One region of the Bacillus pumilus genome, then DNA from elsewhere that is predicted to be linked to it. Evidence: predicted binding sites of a transcription regulator. Region 1 holds the regulator's gene; the other holds the start of a gene.
The links. Region 1 encodes LexA, which represses DNA repair genes until DNA is damaged. Its sites were predicted from a motif close to CGAACATATGTTCG; they were not measured.
Positions count from the first base shown of each region.

Region 2: a site for LexA is predicted at 6,554-6,567, ahead of CKW02_RS10870 (DNA polymerase IV). Genes of this name have one in related genera too.

Region 1 covers NZ_LT906438.1:1,753,755-1,761,965, reverse strand. The annotation lists gene CKW02_RS08865 (cytochrome c biogenesis CcdA family protein) at 1-399, opposite strand, end outside; gene CKW02_RS08860 (aspartyl-phosphate phosphatase Spo0E family protein) at 608-781, shown strand; gene CKW02_RS08855 (YneF family protein) at 1,045-1,263, opposite strand; gene sirA (sporulation inhibitor of replication protein SirA) at 1,348-1,794, opposite strand; gene tkt (transketolase) at 1,993-3,996, opposite strand; gene CKW02_RS08840 (DUF896 domain-containing protein) at 4,184-4,414, opposite strand; gene CKW02_RS08835 (YneB family resolvase-like protein) at 4,484-5,131, opposite strand; gene yneA (cell division suppressor protein YneA) at 5,149-5,460, opposite strand; gene lexA (transcriptional repressor LexA) at 5,620-6,240, shown strand; gene CKW02_RS08820 (hypothetical protein) at 6,286-6,720, opposite strand; gene CKW02_RS08815 (DL-endopeptidase inhibitor IseA) at 7,015-7,557, shown strand; gene CKW02_RS08810 (STAS domain-containing protein) at 7,591-8,211, opposite strand, start outside.
Region 2 covers NZ_LT906438.1:2,131,990-2,140,200, reverse strand. The annotation lists gene CKW02_RS10900 (MBL fold metallo-hydrolase) at 1-163, shown strand, start outside; gene CKW02_RS10895 (SDR family NAD(P)-dependent oxidoreductase) at 176-952, shown strand; gene CKW02_RS10890 (CoA-disulfide reductase) at 1,018-2,346, opposite strand; gene coaA (type I pantothenate kinase) at 2,533-3,492, shown strand; gene CKW02_RS10880 (MDR family MFS transporter) at 3,523-4,758, opposite strand; gene CKW02_RS10875 (YolD-like family protein) at 4,947-5,291, opposite strand; gene CKW02_RS10870 (DNA polymerase IV) at 5,307-6,539, opposite strand; gene CKW02_RS10865 (YfmQ family protein) at 6,690-7,139, opposite strand; gene CKW02_RS10860 (GNAT family N-acetyltransferase) at 7,417-7,896, shown strand; gene CKW02_RS10855 (GNAT family N-acetyltransferase) at 7,893-8,211, shown strand, end outside.

The DNA.
Region 1 (8,211 bases):
AATGAGAATCGATCCAAAAAAACCAGCAGGTCGGTTTTTGAACTGCATTCTCTTTTCGCCCATGAGGAAAGAAGGCTGAAATACACCAAGCGTCATAAAACCAAAGAAAATAATGAGGATAGCTCCAACCTGGCGAATCGCTTGATGGTAATCATCAAAAAACTTCCCAACAAACGATGTCCCAAAGCCTATCGCAATAAAGATAATAGAGAAACCAATTAAAAAGAATAAGGTATGAAGCAGACTTCTTCTTCTCAGCATCACCTTCTCAGATTTCACTTCATCCATACTAACGCCCGTAATATAAGATAAAAACGCTGGATAAAGCGGCAGACAGCACGGTGAGATAAAAGAAAGGAATCCTGCTCCGAAAGCTAAAAAGTAATTCAAATCTGTCAAAAGAACACCCCCTTCTTACAATATACAATAAGAGATGACAAAATCATTTCATTTTTTTTACATCCTCTCAATAAAGATGGTCTATTCTCTTAAAACCTTATATAATTTAATTTGACATCGAGATAACGAATCCTTTAAATTTGAAAATAAACCTGAAAATGGATATAATAGAATCGATTCTTTTTATCAAGATTTGCATGAAAGGAACATGACTTTGGTAAAAACATCATTATTAACTCAAATCGAAGAAAAAAGAGAAGAGCTGATGAAAGTTGTGATGCACAATGGGATGACATCAACAGTGACCATCGAACATAGCCAGCAGCTAGATCATCTCCTCTTACAATATCAACGACACTTACACTCAAACTCAGCCAACTAATCATATCTCATGATATTTATCATGCTGCACGATTTTTAGAACAGTTGATATGTGTGACCATAAACGAAACAAAAACCTCTGATAACAGGGGTTTTTGTTTTTTTACAGGAAGCTGACGCCAAAATAAAAACCACCTTCCCTGCTTCATTTAGGCAAGTACAGTGGTTTTAAAGCGTCTGATGAAGGTGAATTCAATAAAGAAAGGACAACGCTTGTCCATTCTTTATAACCATGTTCCATCTATGATCATAATATCGTACGTATTATTTCGCTTGGTTGTTCATGGCTTTCATCATTTGATTGATTTTCTTCTGGGACGGTTTCATGCCCATTTGCATCATCATCATTCGAAGCATTTGTTCATTAATTGGTGGATTCTTTTTCAAGTAGCTCATCATATACTTACGAGCAATAAAGAATCCGAGTGCAACTCCTGCAAGCAGTGCAACAACGCCTACAAGGATGACAACCCATAAATCCATAATTCTTCCTCCTTCATGTTGTCTCGTATAAAGTGTACTAAACAAAAGGCTATTATACAACATTTCACGTTCAATTTTATTTTTTTAAACAAAATTCCTCACTTTTACCGGATTGAGCCACCCGTGCTTCTTTGAACCGAAGTCCATCGCAAGGAAGCAAGGACTAATTTTTCTCAGCACTTCAAAAAACACTGCTTCTGCTTCATAACTACCGGTGGCAGACATTTGGATATAACGATCTTTTATGATAAATGCAGCCGTTCCTTTTCCATCAGGTAAGGAAGCGCTGTATATCGAGCCAATTTGTGTATAGTGAACGTTCGTTAAGTTGTTCATTAATCGCTGATGCATATGAAAAGCAGGGATTCGTTTCGTCACGTAATCCACTTGTTTCACAAGCATCACCAATTCATCTTCCGTGCGGTTCGTCCAGTGTAACGACTCAAACAAATGAAACAAAATTGATTCTCTGCCAAAATAATGATGCGCAAATTCATCCTCAATCCAATAAATATAATAATGGCGTTCCATGTCTATCCCTTCCTTTCACATTTCGTCAATCTCGTATATTGCTTGTATTATACAAAAATGTGAAAGAAAGAATTGTCTATATATGAAGCAAGAAGAAACTAGTTTTGTCAAAAAAACAAGAAAAAAGAAAAAAGTTTGCAGAGCGGATGAAAATGCTCTGCAAACAGATGAAAAAAAGCATGATGCTTGGAGACTTCGTTATTTGTTCAGCTTCGCTTTCACACGGCTGACGACATTGCTGACCGTAAAGCCGTATTTCTCAATAATGGTTTCACCAGGTGCAGAAGCGCCAAATTTATCAATGGCAATTACGTCACCATCAAGACCAGTGTAACGCTCCCAGCCAAGTGAAGCCCCCATTTCAATCGCAATACGAGCCCGCACTGCTGTAGGAAGGACTGATTCTTTGTATTCGTCTGACTGCTGATCGAAACGATCCCATGCAGGAAGACTGACAACAGACGCGCGGATTCCTTCTTTCTCAAGTGCTTTTTGCGCTTCAATCGCTAAACCGACTTCAGATCCAGATGCGAGTAGAAGTGCTTCTGGCTGCGCATCAGCAGCTTCAACGACGACGTATCCACCCTTTTCTACTCCCTCATACGCCTTCTCAGGTGCTTGGTCAATCGTTGGAAGGTTTTGACGAGTCAGAACTAGTGCTGTCGGTTTATCCGTTGAAGATACAGCAAGTTTCCACGCTGCAGCTGTTTCGTTTCCATCCGCAGGGCGAATGACAGAAAGGTTCGGCATCGCACGTAATGAAGCAAGCTGTTCAACCGGTTCATGCGTCGGACCATCTTCACCAACAGCGATACTGTCATGAGTAAAGACATAAGTAACTGGAAGTCCCATTAAGGCAGCAAGACGAATCGCTGGTCTTAAGTAATCTGAGAAAACAAAGAACGTTCCGCCGAATACACGAAGGCCGCCGTGAAGCGCCATACCGTTTAACGCGGCACCCATTGCAAATTCTCTGACGCCGAACCAAATGTTCTTACCAGCATAATGATCTTTACCAAAATCGTCTGTGTTTTTAATCGTTGTTTTGTTTGAACCTGCAAGGTCAGCAGACCCGCCAATGAAGAAAGGTACTTGCTTCGCAATGCCATTTAATACTTCGCCTGAAGAAGCGCGGGAGGCAAGACTTGAACCTGCTTCATAAACAGGAACCTCTTGATCCCAATTCTCAGGAAGCTTTCCTTCAATCGCAAGCTGCAATTGAGCTGCAAGCTCAGGGTATTCTTTTTCATATTGCGCAAATAATTCATTCCAAGCTGCTTCTTTTTTCTGACCAGCGTCTTTTACAGCTTCTTTGAAATGATCGTACACTTCAGAAGGTACATGGAAATCTTCTTCAAACGTCCAAGAGTAAGCTTCCTTCGTCAGCTTGGCTTCGTCGCTGCCAAGTGGTGCACCATGCACACCAGAAGTTCCTGCACGGTTTGGCGATCCGAAACCGATTGTTGTTTTCACTTCAATCAGTGTAGGTCTGTCTGTGCTTTGTTTTGCCTTTTTGATAGCAGCCGTCACTTCTTCAATGTTGTTGCCGTCTTTCACATAAAGAACTTCCCAGTTCATCGCTTCAAAACGATTCTTCACATTTTCAGAGAATGAACGATCTAGGTCGCCATCTAAAGAAATATCATTTGAATCATAAAGGACAATTAAACGGCCTAAGCCTAAATGACCAGCAAGGGAAGCAGCTTCAGAGGAAATTCCCTCCATTAAGTCTCCATCTCCGCAAATGCTGTATGTATAGTGATCTACAACATTAAAGTTGTCTTTGTTATACGTTTCCGCAAGATGTCTTTCTGCAAGTGCCATACCAACTGCCATGGCAATCCCCTGTCCTAAAGGACCTGTTGTAGCATCGACGCCCTCTGTATGTCCAAATTCAGGATGTCCAGGTGTTTTGCTACCCCATTGGCGGAATTGTTTTAGATCATCGATGCTCAAGTTGTATCCGCTTAAATGAAGCATGCTATATAGAAGCATAGAACCATGTCCCGCAGATAATACAAAACGGTCTCTGTTAAACCAATTTGGGTTTTGCGGACTTACGTTTAAGTGATTCGTCCATAAAGCGTATGCCATTGGTGCAGCACCCATCGGCATTCCAGGGTGGCCGGAATTCGCTTTTTCAATTGCGTCTATGGAGAGAGTACGTATTGTTGCAATAGATTTCAATTCAATCGTTTCCATATAAATCCCCTTCCGTATCTTGTGTACACCATTATCATAAATCTACTGTCCTTTTTTCACAACTATTTCACGCTGAAAAAGAGTGATTTTGTCACATTTAGTTTATCGATCACCTAAAAAGTTATGCAAATATGAAAAAAGATGAGAATATCCTTCCCATCTTTTCAAAATTCAAGAAACCGAAAACTTAATGAAGGTTTTGATCTCTTTCTCTTTTTAATTTTTCTGGTGTGACATCGTTTCCTTCAGGGTCAACGATTTTCACGGTTTTAAGTGTATTTTTCATAGAAGAACGAAAAGCTTTTAAATACTCTTCTCTTAATTGCTTTTGTTCTGTTTTTTCAGCGTCTGACAAACCGGTCTCTTTTGACTTTTTTGAAAGCTCATTGATTCTTGCAAGCTGATTTTTAGAAATCATGACTAACTCCTTTAAAGCATTTTCTCTACATACTACTAAATATCAATCATTTTGACAACAAATCAAGCTTTAGGTGGTCAGACCTTTTTCATATTCTTGATACCTTCTATGGACCGTTGCTTTTGAAATGTCGAAACCTAGTGCCTGAAGAGTTGCTGCGATTTCTGCGAAGGTCATGTTATTTTTTCTTAATCGAACAATTTCTGAAATCGGCACTTCAATACGCTCACGACCAGGCGCATGATCCTGCTGTTTTAAATTCAGTTCGGGCTGATACCCTCGTTCAACGGCTCTTCTCATTCCCCGCTTGATTTTCAGGTTATGAATTTTTCGTTGATACTCTTCAACGACTCCTACGATCTCAATCACCATTTCATCTGCTTCTGAAAGCTCAAGTTCGCCTCTATGAAACGTACTGTACACCTTTACATTCTCTTTAAAAAGACAATGAAGAAGCGCAATTTTTGCTTGTCCTCTTCCGAGACGTGTTTCATCCTGGATAAGAACAGCATCAATTGACTCTTCTTTTAGTGTAGCTAGCATATCAAACACACCATCGCGATCTAGATCATACCCGCTTGCTTTTTCTTTAATGACTTTAACCACATTCATCTTGTGCATAGCAGCTAAAGCTAGCAATTCTTCTTCTTGTCTCTTCAGCGAGGTTTCCTGCTCTTCTTTGACAGTGCTTACTCTCGCATAGATGATTGCATTCATGTCTTCAATCGACCTTTCTACTGTACTGTTGCAAGTTGATATACGACTGGATGCTCTTTTTTGACTGGTATGACAAGGATGTCACCAGGCTGGATTTCTGTTGAAGCAAGATCGTTGTGCTGAGTGACCCAGTCAATAAACGCATTTTTATCGATTGATTTGCTGTCGTTTACTTGATCAGCTAACCCCCAAAGAGTATCCCCTGATTGAACTTCTATTTTAACATACTGATTTGGATCATTATGGCTTGTGACTGCAATAAGTGAGAGAAATATGCCAACGATGAATGAGAATACCCCAATAAAAATAATAGATTCTTTTAACCTCATAATGTCATCTCTCCTAATAGAATGTGTGTTCGTTCTTTCTGACACTTATTATAAATACGAACAAACGTTTCTGTCAAACGTTTTTTTCGAACCTATGTTTGTACTGTTAGGAAAAACATGCTATAATTTCTTTAAAATTGACGTTTTGAGGTGCAAAAGATGACGAAGCTATCAAAAAGACAACTCGATATCCTGACATTCATCAAAGAAGAAGTAAAAAGCAAGGGCTATCCCCCATCCGTTCGTGAAATTGGAGAAGCTGTCGGTCTAGCATCCAGTTCAACGGTTCATGGACATTTAGCTAGACTAGAAACGAAGGGCTTAATTAGAAGAGACCCGACAAAACCTAGAGCGATCGAAGTACTAGATGAAGAGGAAATGAATATTCCAAAGAGTGCTGTAATGAACGTACCAGTCATCGGAAAAGTAACAGCAGGCCTGCCTATTACGGCTGTTGAGAATGTAGAAGAGTACTTCCCTCTTCCAGAGACTTTTGCAGCACCAGATGAACAAGTATTTATGCTTGAAATTATGGGAGAAAGTATGATTGACGCAGGAATTTTGGACAAGGACTATGTCATTGTGCGTCAGCAAAGCACTGCTAACAATGGAGATATTGTCGTCGCCATGACAGAGGAAGATGAAGCGACAGTGAAACGTTTCTATAAAGAAGATACACACTTTAGATTACAGCCAGAAAATCCATCTATGGAACCGATTATTTTACAGAATGTAAGTATACTAGGTAAAGTGATTGGCGTATTTAGAAATATTCACTAAAAAAAGCCGGTATTTCATCAGTTAATGATGAGAACCGGCTTTTTTTTATGAACAAGAATAGGCAAGAATACTCGAGCTTGGGAAGGAACCAAATGTAAAGTTCGGCCAAATAAAGCCAGTTGTTCTCCCGAAAGGCTGTGAAGATAGAACATACATTAAAAATACTTGACCGTTTCTCATAAACACAATCGTCCACCTTCTATTACATCCCGCCGCAAATTGAACCGATTGCTGACCTCCACCTGTTTGCCCTGAAATAAGTGACTGCATGCTTTGAGGCTGTGATAATGCTTGCTGATATTGCGAAACGATATGCTGTGGTGGGGCTGGCGGGGCTGATCCACTAGATCCGGGCCCAGTGCCTCCTCCTCCGATTGGAAACCCTGGAAATCCTCCAACTTGAGAAGGGAGCGACGGCCAACCTTGCATCTGCCTATCATATGAGTACCCATTCCACATACCTTCATACGGATAATACATATTCAACACCACTTTCTTAGACATTCATCACGATAGTATATGTCATAAATGAAAAAGCGTGTTGAACGTCCAAACAGAAACTTTTCCAAAAAACGTTTTGTTCTTCTTTAGAACGGTTAAATAGTAGATATAAAGAAAAAATAAAAAAATGAAAACTTTTTGCCACCCTCAAACGTTATATATATAGAAAGAAAAGAAATAAAAAACATTTAGATTTAATACTTGTAATATCACTGTAATTATTGTAACATTTGTAACATAAGAAGTTTTCATTGAGAAAAGGAGGCAATCGCCTTGAAAAAATTATTCGTTTTATTAACTGCTATTATGCTTATGATCTCATTACAATCTACAACATTGGCCGCTTCTAAAAAACCAGCCACTTTGACAAATAAAGAAGCGTTACATATTGCCCTTGATGCACGGGAACACTTTTGGAGTGCGATGTCAGGCTACAAAATTAATGAACATTCTGATTACAAATTAAAATCATTTAGCTATAAAGACATGACTTACAACTATCTTTCTAAAACATTTGATACAAAGAAAAAACTAAACAGCTACCTATCTCAAGTTTTCACAAAAGAAGCCATCAATCAAGGTTTAAAAGACTACCAGTTCATTGTTCATAAAGGCAAAATGGCTGTTCCAGTCGGCGACGGAGACAATATGCTTAATTGGGATAAAGCGACACCTAAACTTGTCTCTAAAAAACAAACAGTCCGCACATATGAATTCACTGTCCCAACACTTGATGGACGCAAAGTACAAAGAACGGTTACGTTCGAAAAAGGACAAAAAGATTGGAAAGTCACAAAAATTGACGCTGTTATCTAAATAAAAAACCAGGCCATTCAATCGGCCTGGTTTTTATATTGAAGTAAATTCAGTCATGCGGTCTAAGGCGTGAGCAAGTGATGATGCCGTGCGAAATTCATTAAAAGGAAGCCCGAGCTGCACAGCGGTTTGGGCAATTTCTGGTCTGATTCCTGAAATAGTTGTCTCTACTCCAATTAACCGAAGTGATGTGACAAGATCAAAGATTTGATGAGCCACCATTGTATCAATAATGACAACGCCCGATAAATCAATACATAAATGCTGTACACCTTTTTGTGAGCACTGTTTTAGCGTATTTTCTAAAATAATCTTTGCTCTCGCTGTATCAATATCACCTACTAACGGCAATAACGCAATATAACTTTTTAAGACAATGACAGGTGAGCTCAGCTCGTAAATCATGTCTCTTTGTGCCACGAGCTTCCTCGTTGTATTTTTCACATATTGCTGGATGAACATATGAATGGAAATATTAAACGCCTCTGAAATTAAATCATACCAATAAAAGATGCGGTCAATATCAATTTCATCTTGACGCTGTTTAATAAATTCTTTTAAGTAATGAAGGACCACTCTTTGATTGGACATGTATTCTCTCACAACATAATCTAATGGTGTGTTTAAATGCTTTGGGTCACTGGCTAAGTCTTC
Region 2 (8,211 bases), 380 kb from region 1:
AATGACTGCCTTTCATCTTTGCCGCAAGCTATTTCCAGTGCTGTACGAAGAGGCCTTATTTTTAACGATGTCAGAGACAGTTGGGCAGCTTGATGTCCTCTTAGAGGCTGGACAAATTGAAGAAGTGCAAAAAGATGGAATTCTCTACTACAGGGCAAACTAAGGAGTGAAACGCATGGGGCGATTAACAGGAAAGAGAATATGGATTACTGGCGCATCTGGTGGCATTGGTGAAAAAATGGCGTATTTGGCAGCAGAAGAAGGCGCAGAGATCATGATTTCAGCAAGACGAATTGAAAAGCTGACGGGTGTAAAAGAAAAGATTATGAGTGCTGGCGGAGTGTGTCACATCGTGGAGCTAGATGTCAGTCACATTGAGGACATTGATCGCGCATATGAAGAAGTGGGGGCTGTTGATATTTTGGTTAACAATGCCGGTTTCGGTGCGTTCGATCTCGTTGAAGATGCATCCATTGAGGAAATGGTGTCGATGTTTGAAGTAAACGTGTTTGGTTTAATCGCTTGCACGAAAAAGGTCATTCCAGAGATGAAACAAAGAGGACATGGACATATTATCAATATTGCCTCTCAGGCAGGAAAGATTGCCACCCCGAAATCAGCCATTTATTCCGCATCCAAGCATGCCGTCCTTGGCTTTTCAAACAGCCTCAGAATGGAGCTGTCAGACATCGGCATTCACGTCACCACAGTGAATCCAGGCCCGATTGCCACTGACTTCTTTACCATCGCCGATCGCAGCGGTGAATATGTGAAGAATGTGGAATTCATGATGCTTAGTGCGGACAAGGTGGCTGAGAAGGTCGTATCCGCTATGATGACGAAAAAAAGAGAGATTAATCTGCCTGGATGGATGAACGCTGGCAGTAAATTGTATCAATTATTCCCATTTTTATTTGAAAAAGTAGCACGCAAAGCGATGATGAAAAAATAAAAAAAAGAAACCGGTTGTGAACTGGTTTCTTTTTTTTGAAGTAAGCTGCCATTGTGACCGTCTTTTTATCTCCGCCTTGCTGCTTGCTGAAGCGGGTCCCACACACTGTTAAAAGGCGGTGCATAGCTAATATCTAAATCTTCAAGATCTGTTATGGTTAGCTGTTGGTAAAGAGCAGTTGCCATCACATCGATCCGTTTATCTACACCGTTTCTTCCGATGATTTGGGCACCGAGCAAGGTGTAGTCATCACTTCTGTAAATCAGTTTGATTTTCATTTTCTGCGCATCTGGATAATATCCAGCGTGATCCGTACTGTCAATGGTGATGGTGGAAAAAGGAATATCAGCTGCTTGTGCTTCCTTTTCAGATAAGCCCGTTCGTCCCGCTGTCATGCTCATAAATTTCATGACGGCAGTTCCAATCACCCCTTGAAACGCCCGGTCTGTTCCCGTCATATGAAAACCAGCGATTCTTCCTTGTTTATTCGCCGTTGTGCCGAGCGGGATATAATCGAGTGATTGTTTGATGCGGTGATAAGTGGCTGCGCAATCCCCGGCAGCATAGATGTCTTTTACATTGGTTTGCATGTATTCATTTACAACAATGGCGCCATTTGAAAGCCGTTTGATTTCTGTTTTGTCTAAAAAGGATGTTTGCGGGGTGACGCCGATGGCCATGATGACCATATCTGTTTTTATGGTTTGTTTGTCTGTTTGAACAGCTGTGACATGTGATTCGCCCTCTAATGTCTGCACGGTTTCCCCGAGTGTCACGTGAATGCCTTGGGCACCCGCCTCTTCTTTCAGGTGCTTCGCCATATCGGGGTCAAAACCCGGACCAAGTGTTGAACCCCGCTGAATGATATGTACCTTTTTTCCCAGCGCTTTTAAATTTTCAGCCATCTCTAAGCCGATATATCCACCGCCAATGATCGTGACATGTGTGATATCTTGTTTTAAGTGGTCTAAAATGGACAGCGCATGCGGAATGGTTTTTAATACGTGTACGCCTTCTAGCGGTTGATTGTTTAAATCCAGTTTAACAGGGCTTGCTCCTGTCGCAATTAAGAGGCGGTCATAGCTTTCGGTAAAGGATGCTTTTGTTTTCGTATGATGACCTGACACCGTTTTTTGCTTTGGATCAATGGAGGTCACTTCGTGTAAGCATCGAGCATCAATTCCATATTTGTCGCGAAATGTTTCAGCGCTGCGTGCAATCAGCTTGCTGTGGTGATCAATGAGACCGCCGATCAAGTAGGGGAGGCCGCACTGTCCATATGAGAAAATCTCTCCTTTTTCAAAAGCGACAATATGTGCATCTGGATCCTCTCGATATATTTGCATAGCACAGCTCATTCCTGCTGCATCTCCGCCAATGATCATATATTTCATTTGGTGTGCTCCCTTCTATCTATCGAACTGAATACTCTTATTTACCCTCATTTTCCTTTTTTTAATGCTTTTTTCGCAAAAGAAGCAAACTTTAGTGGAAAAATAAAGACAGCGCCTTCATTTTAAGCTACAATCGGATTATCGTCTTTTTGGTTACGAGTTTAGTGAAGATTGGTGGGAAAGACTTTGAGTGACACGCGACTAGATTTTAATACTTTATATACACGTCATACAAGAGAGGCTTGGTCTGCTCTTGGAGAATATATGCCGGTATCTGTTTCAGAAGAGGAAGCAAGAGCACTTCAAGGATTAAATGACTATTTATCCCTTGAAGAAGTTCAGGATATTTACATACCACTTATTCGTTTTCTGACATTGCATGTCTTTGCAGAAAAACAAAAAAATCAGCATGTGAATGCCTTTTTAAACTACCCACATCATGCGAAAATTCCTTTTCTCATTGGGATTGCTGGAAGTGTGGCTGTCGGGAAAAGCACAACGGCCCGTATCATCGAAACGCTTTTATCGAGGCTTGGAGATGGACTGAAAGTGAGTCTTGTGACAACCGATGGCTTTTTGTATCCTCAAAAAGAATTAAAGGATCGAGGACTCATGGAAAAGAAAGGCTTCCCAGAAAGCTATGATGTCAAAGCCTTGTTGTCTTTTTTAAACGAATTAAAATCAGGGAAACAAACTGTGCATGCCCCGGTATATTCGCATCTGACCTATGACCGGCTTGATGGTGTGTATGAAACGGTGGAGGATGCCGATATTGTTATTATTGAAGGAATCAATGTGCTGCAATCCCCAGCGCTGGATGATCTGAAGGATGAACCGCGTGTGTTTGTATCAGATTTCTTTGATTTTTCGATTTATGTAGATGCTGCTGAAACGCAAATTCAATCATGGTATAAAGAACGGTTCCGTTTGCTGAGGGAAACAGCTTTCCAAGATCCTGAATCCTTCTTTCATCAATACAAAGATTTGACGGATGAAGAGGCAGATCACATGGCAAGCACAATTTGGAATACCGTCAATCGCCCTAATTTATATCAAAATATTTTACCGACAAAATATCGAGCTGATCTCATTTTGAAAAAAGGTGATCAGCATAAGGTGGAAGAGATTGCTATCCGCCGAGTATAAAGAAAAACCGCTCAAACGTGAGCGGTTTTTTTAATGATCTCCACTGACTTTCACAGCGATGGCAGCTGCGGATCGCTTTTTCAGGCGGTAGTATCCAATGAGTAGGAACGGAACACCTGCGATGGTGATGATCGACAAGACTGAAAAAATGGAGAAGGGATGGGCTGCGCCAAAATAGTCAATGCATAGTCCGCCGACAAATGGTCCGATGACGCTGCCGAGCTGAGAAAATCCCATCGCGCCAAAGTACGACCCCTTTACTTCTGGCTTTGCCACATTGTCTACAAATAGATCCATCATCGCAAACAGCAGAACCTCCCCAATTGTAAACACGACAATGATGAAAGCAAGCATGCCGAGACTCTGTGAAAAAGCAATGGCAAACAAACTGCCCGCAAGAAGAATATTCCCAGTGGTGAGCGACAAAATGGTGGAGTAGCGTTTGGCGATCATGATGAGCGGATATTGTACGACAATGACAACAACTGCATTTAAAGATAAAAGGTATCCAAACAGTTTCGGACCATCCTCAATCATAGGCGAAGCGGATAAATATTGAGGCAGCGTTGAGCTCAAATGCGAATACCCGAACGAACATAAGGTAACGCCGATGAGGATAATGCTAAAGACCGTATCTTTTTGGATAATGGAAAGGGCTTTTTTGACCCCAATTTGTTTCGTGTTTTCTGGAGCAGCAACTGGATGTTTCTGAAATTGCCAGGCCAGCGTTAATCCGTATAACAAATAAATGAAGGCAGCGACGAGAAATGGAAAGGTTGTTTTCGATGACCCGAGATATAAGCCAAGCAGCGGACCGAAGATGACCCCTATGTTAATGGCTGTATATCGTAAATTAAACACAAACAACCGAATACTTGACGGGGTGACATCAGATAAGAGCGCCTTAGATGTTGGTTCAAATAGTGCCCGGCACAGTCCGTTTAAAGCGTTCATGATAAAGAAGACCCAAATGGCATCTGCAAATGCAAAACCAACAAAGACAAGTGTCCAACCGAAGATTGATAGAAGCATGACCTTTTTTCTTCCGATACGATCAGAAATATATCCACCGTAAAAACTCGCAACGATCCCAATCAGAGAGCTAACGGCAATGATTAATCCAGCAGAAGAAGCTGAGGCGCCTTTGACTTGTGTTAAATAAACGGCCAAAAAAGGAATGCTCATGGACGTCGCCATTCGGCCAAATATGGTGCCGATGATGATCGTCCAACTAAGCGGATGTAGCGTACGTAAGTTATTTTTCATGCTGTTTCTCCCCTGAGTTTGTAAGATGTTCCAATCATACATGAAAAATTGTGCAAATTAAATACACAATTTGATGGAGGGGACATCCGCCATATGGCAGAGAAGTTTGATTGGCTCGTATTTGGAGACGCGTGCTTTTTTCTGCCGGTGCTTTTATGCCACTGATTCGCGCGGTCATTTGACCCCATTTAATCAAGGTCGATCGCGACGATTTGCTGCAAGGACAGGTTGAGAACATCTTCATCATTGACGATTTTTATGCGCTGCGTTTCATAATGAATGGCTTTGACCCAGCCCCAAAACTGCTCTTTTCTACCTGCTGCGGCATATGTCACGCAAATCGCTTGATCCTCAGTAATCGACTGTGTGATCAAAAAATTCATTTCTTCCAGTTGATCGGTGCTCAGCGGGGGAGGGGTGTATTTTTTTTTCTGCCGTTTTTGAGCAAGCAGCTGCTCCCGGTGCTCTGGAAGCATCATTCGGCTTGATTCCCACATGAGGTTGTATCCAGGTGTTAATTTATTGGGATTCATGGCTGTTCGCCTCCGTTATTTGTAATGTCCGCCAATTTTTTCGGCGCGGTGATACGCCTGCCCTGCGCTTGTCAGTGACGAAGCGTGCAGCAGGGCAGCAGGTCCATACTTTATGTGGATCGCATCAAATACTTTGCTGAGTTTGTCTTTTTGAACATGATGATCAAATAAAGTTAGCTGATACTGGCTGTCAGACTGCAGCTGTGAGAGAGTAATACCGACACTGCGAATGGGCTGACCATCCCAGTGCTGCTGGCATAGCTGAATGGCTGCCTCTGCAATATCTGTCCCGTACTGTGTAGGTGAATGAAGCTTGATTTGTCTATGAAATCCGGTCGGGTGAGAAAAATCAGCGCCTCTCACGCCAACAGACACTGTTTGCCCAAGATAATGCTTAAAGCGTGCACGTCTTGCCACCTCTTCGCTCAATTCAAGAAGAGCGACTTTGATATCCTCAAAAGACGCATAATCATGGGGGAGAGTCATATGATGTCCCACCGCTTTTTGCTCATTATGTGTGTGAACGGTGACCGGAGAGGGATCATGTCCTAAAGCTGTTCGCTGCAAAAGCTCTCCGTTGATTCCCCAGCGTTTTTTAAGCCGGTCTAACGGATAAGCAGCAAGCGTCCCAATGGTACTGATGCCCATTCGTTTTAAATGGTGCTCCATTCGTTTACCAACGCCAAATAATTTTCCAATCGGAAGCGGCCATAAATCAGTCGCAACACTGTCTGCGCGAAGTTCATAAATGCCAGATGTGTTTTTTTTAGCAAAATGGTCACAGGCCATTTTAGAGAGCACTTTATTAGGACCGATGCCAACACGTGCGTAAATACCCGTCTGGTTCATAATGGTTGTTTGTATATTTTGAGCGATCTCACGGGGAGAACCGAGTAGTGTCAGGCTGCCTGTAATATCGAGAAATTGTTCATCAATTGAATATGGTTCGACAAGATCTGTGTATTGTTCAAGCAGCTCTGTGATCATGACAGAGATATCAAGATAGCGCTGCATACGAGGGCGTACGACGACAGCTTCAGGGCATTTCTCCTGTGCTTCCCATAATCTGGATGCATTTTGAACGCCCCGTTTTTTAGCGAGCGGGCAGGCGGCAAGTACGACTCCGCTCCGCCGCTCAGGATCTCCAGAGACGATGAGCGGCACATCCTTCAAGTGGGGAGCCTCCACTTTTTCGACTGACGCATAAAACGATTGCATATCCACAAGCAGAATGGCTCGTTCATTCATTATTTTCACCTCTTAGAACGTATGTTCTGTTTCTATTTTAACCGTCAGGAGGCGAAATTGATACTGGTAAATCATTCAAAGAAAAGAGTATAAATCCATACAAAAAAAGACGAAGTGGAAGACACTTCGTCTCATTTGATGCAACATATTTTAAGCATGTGCCAAGTTGTAGGATGTTTGGAGGGGCTCAGAACGCAAACGATAGGCCATCAGTTTTTTCTTAGGCTTATGTGTAAACTGCCGCACCACATCCACGTGGTCATCGTAATGATACAGATAAAGGGTCACATCATGCTTGCCAAGCTTTGTTTGCATGGTAAGAGGCGCCGGCCCTTCCTGCGGATGAAGAAAGCGCTCTTCATCACCAGGATAAATATAATAGCGTTCAATAAAGATCGCATCATTAAAATGTTGAATAATTTCAGATGTTTGTTGATCATTGAGCGGACGATCTTCAAACATGATCGTTGTTTGATCACTTGTTACTTTTGCATGCACTGCATAACGACTAAAAAGGCGTTCCACAACACCAGAAGGTAGCGAAGTGACAAGAAGCTTTAAAAGACTAAACACAACAAGTGAAGTAACAATCCAAACCAATATCATCATCTCCAATAAACATTTGTTACATTTCCTATATGAACCATCTTAACATACCAAAAGAATGAAACTTTCGCACAAAAAGTGAACTTTTTGAAATAAGTGTGAAGATTTACAAGGAGATGACGGCGAAAGAACGAAATCAACAAAGCTGAAAGGAAAAAAGGCTGCCACGTAATCTTTACAAACAATTAATCGGACAGGTAGACTATTGAAACAACAGTTTTTTGTAAAAAAAGAGAGCGGTAAGCCAAAAATGAAAAGGGGCGAGGTCATCATGATACGTCAAGTGAAGCCGTCAGATTTTTACGCCGTCACATCCGTCATCCAAAGCTGGTGGGGAGGTAAAGATTTGCGCGCAACATTGCCGAAGCTATTTTTTGAACATTTTCAGCAAACAAGTTTTGTCGTCGTTGAAAAAGGTGAACTGATTGGCTTTTTAGTCGGTTTTTTATCGCAATCTCGTTCAGATGAAGCGTATATTCACTTTGTTGGGGTACATCCAGATCACCGGAAATTAAAGATCGGAAAAATGCTGTATCAAGCCTTTTATGATGTGGCAAAACAGGAAGGAAGAACAACCATTAAAGTGGTAACAGCACCTGTAAATAAAGTATCAATTGCCTATCATGCAAAATTGGGCTTTCAAATTGAAAAAGGGGATAAAACTGTAGAAGGAATCTCCGTGTTTTCAGAATATGAAGGAATAAATGAAGACCGTGTTTTATTTGTGAAAAAGTTAGAGGCGATGTCATGATTGTCAATTTAGATCAAACAATAGGAGATGTAGCAAAGCAGATCTTACATATTCAACTAGCTGCATACCAACAAGAAGCTGAACAAATTGGCTATGCCGATCTTCCGCCATTAAAAGAGACCATTCAAGATGTAATGAAAGCAAAAGAGCAATTTATTGGTTTTGAGCAAAAGGGAATCTTACTAGGTGTTGCCTCTTATGAAGAGCAGAAAGATTATTTGATCATTAGTCGATTGGCTGTACATCCAAAAGCGCTAAAGCAGGGTATTGGAACAAGACTTATGTCTACAATTATGGAGAAAAATGTCCCTATAG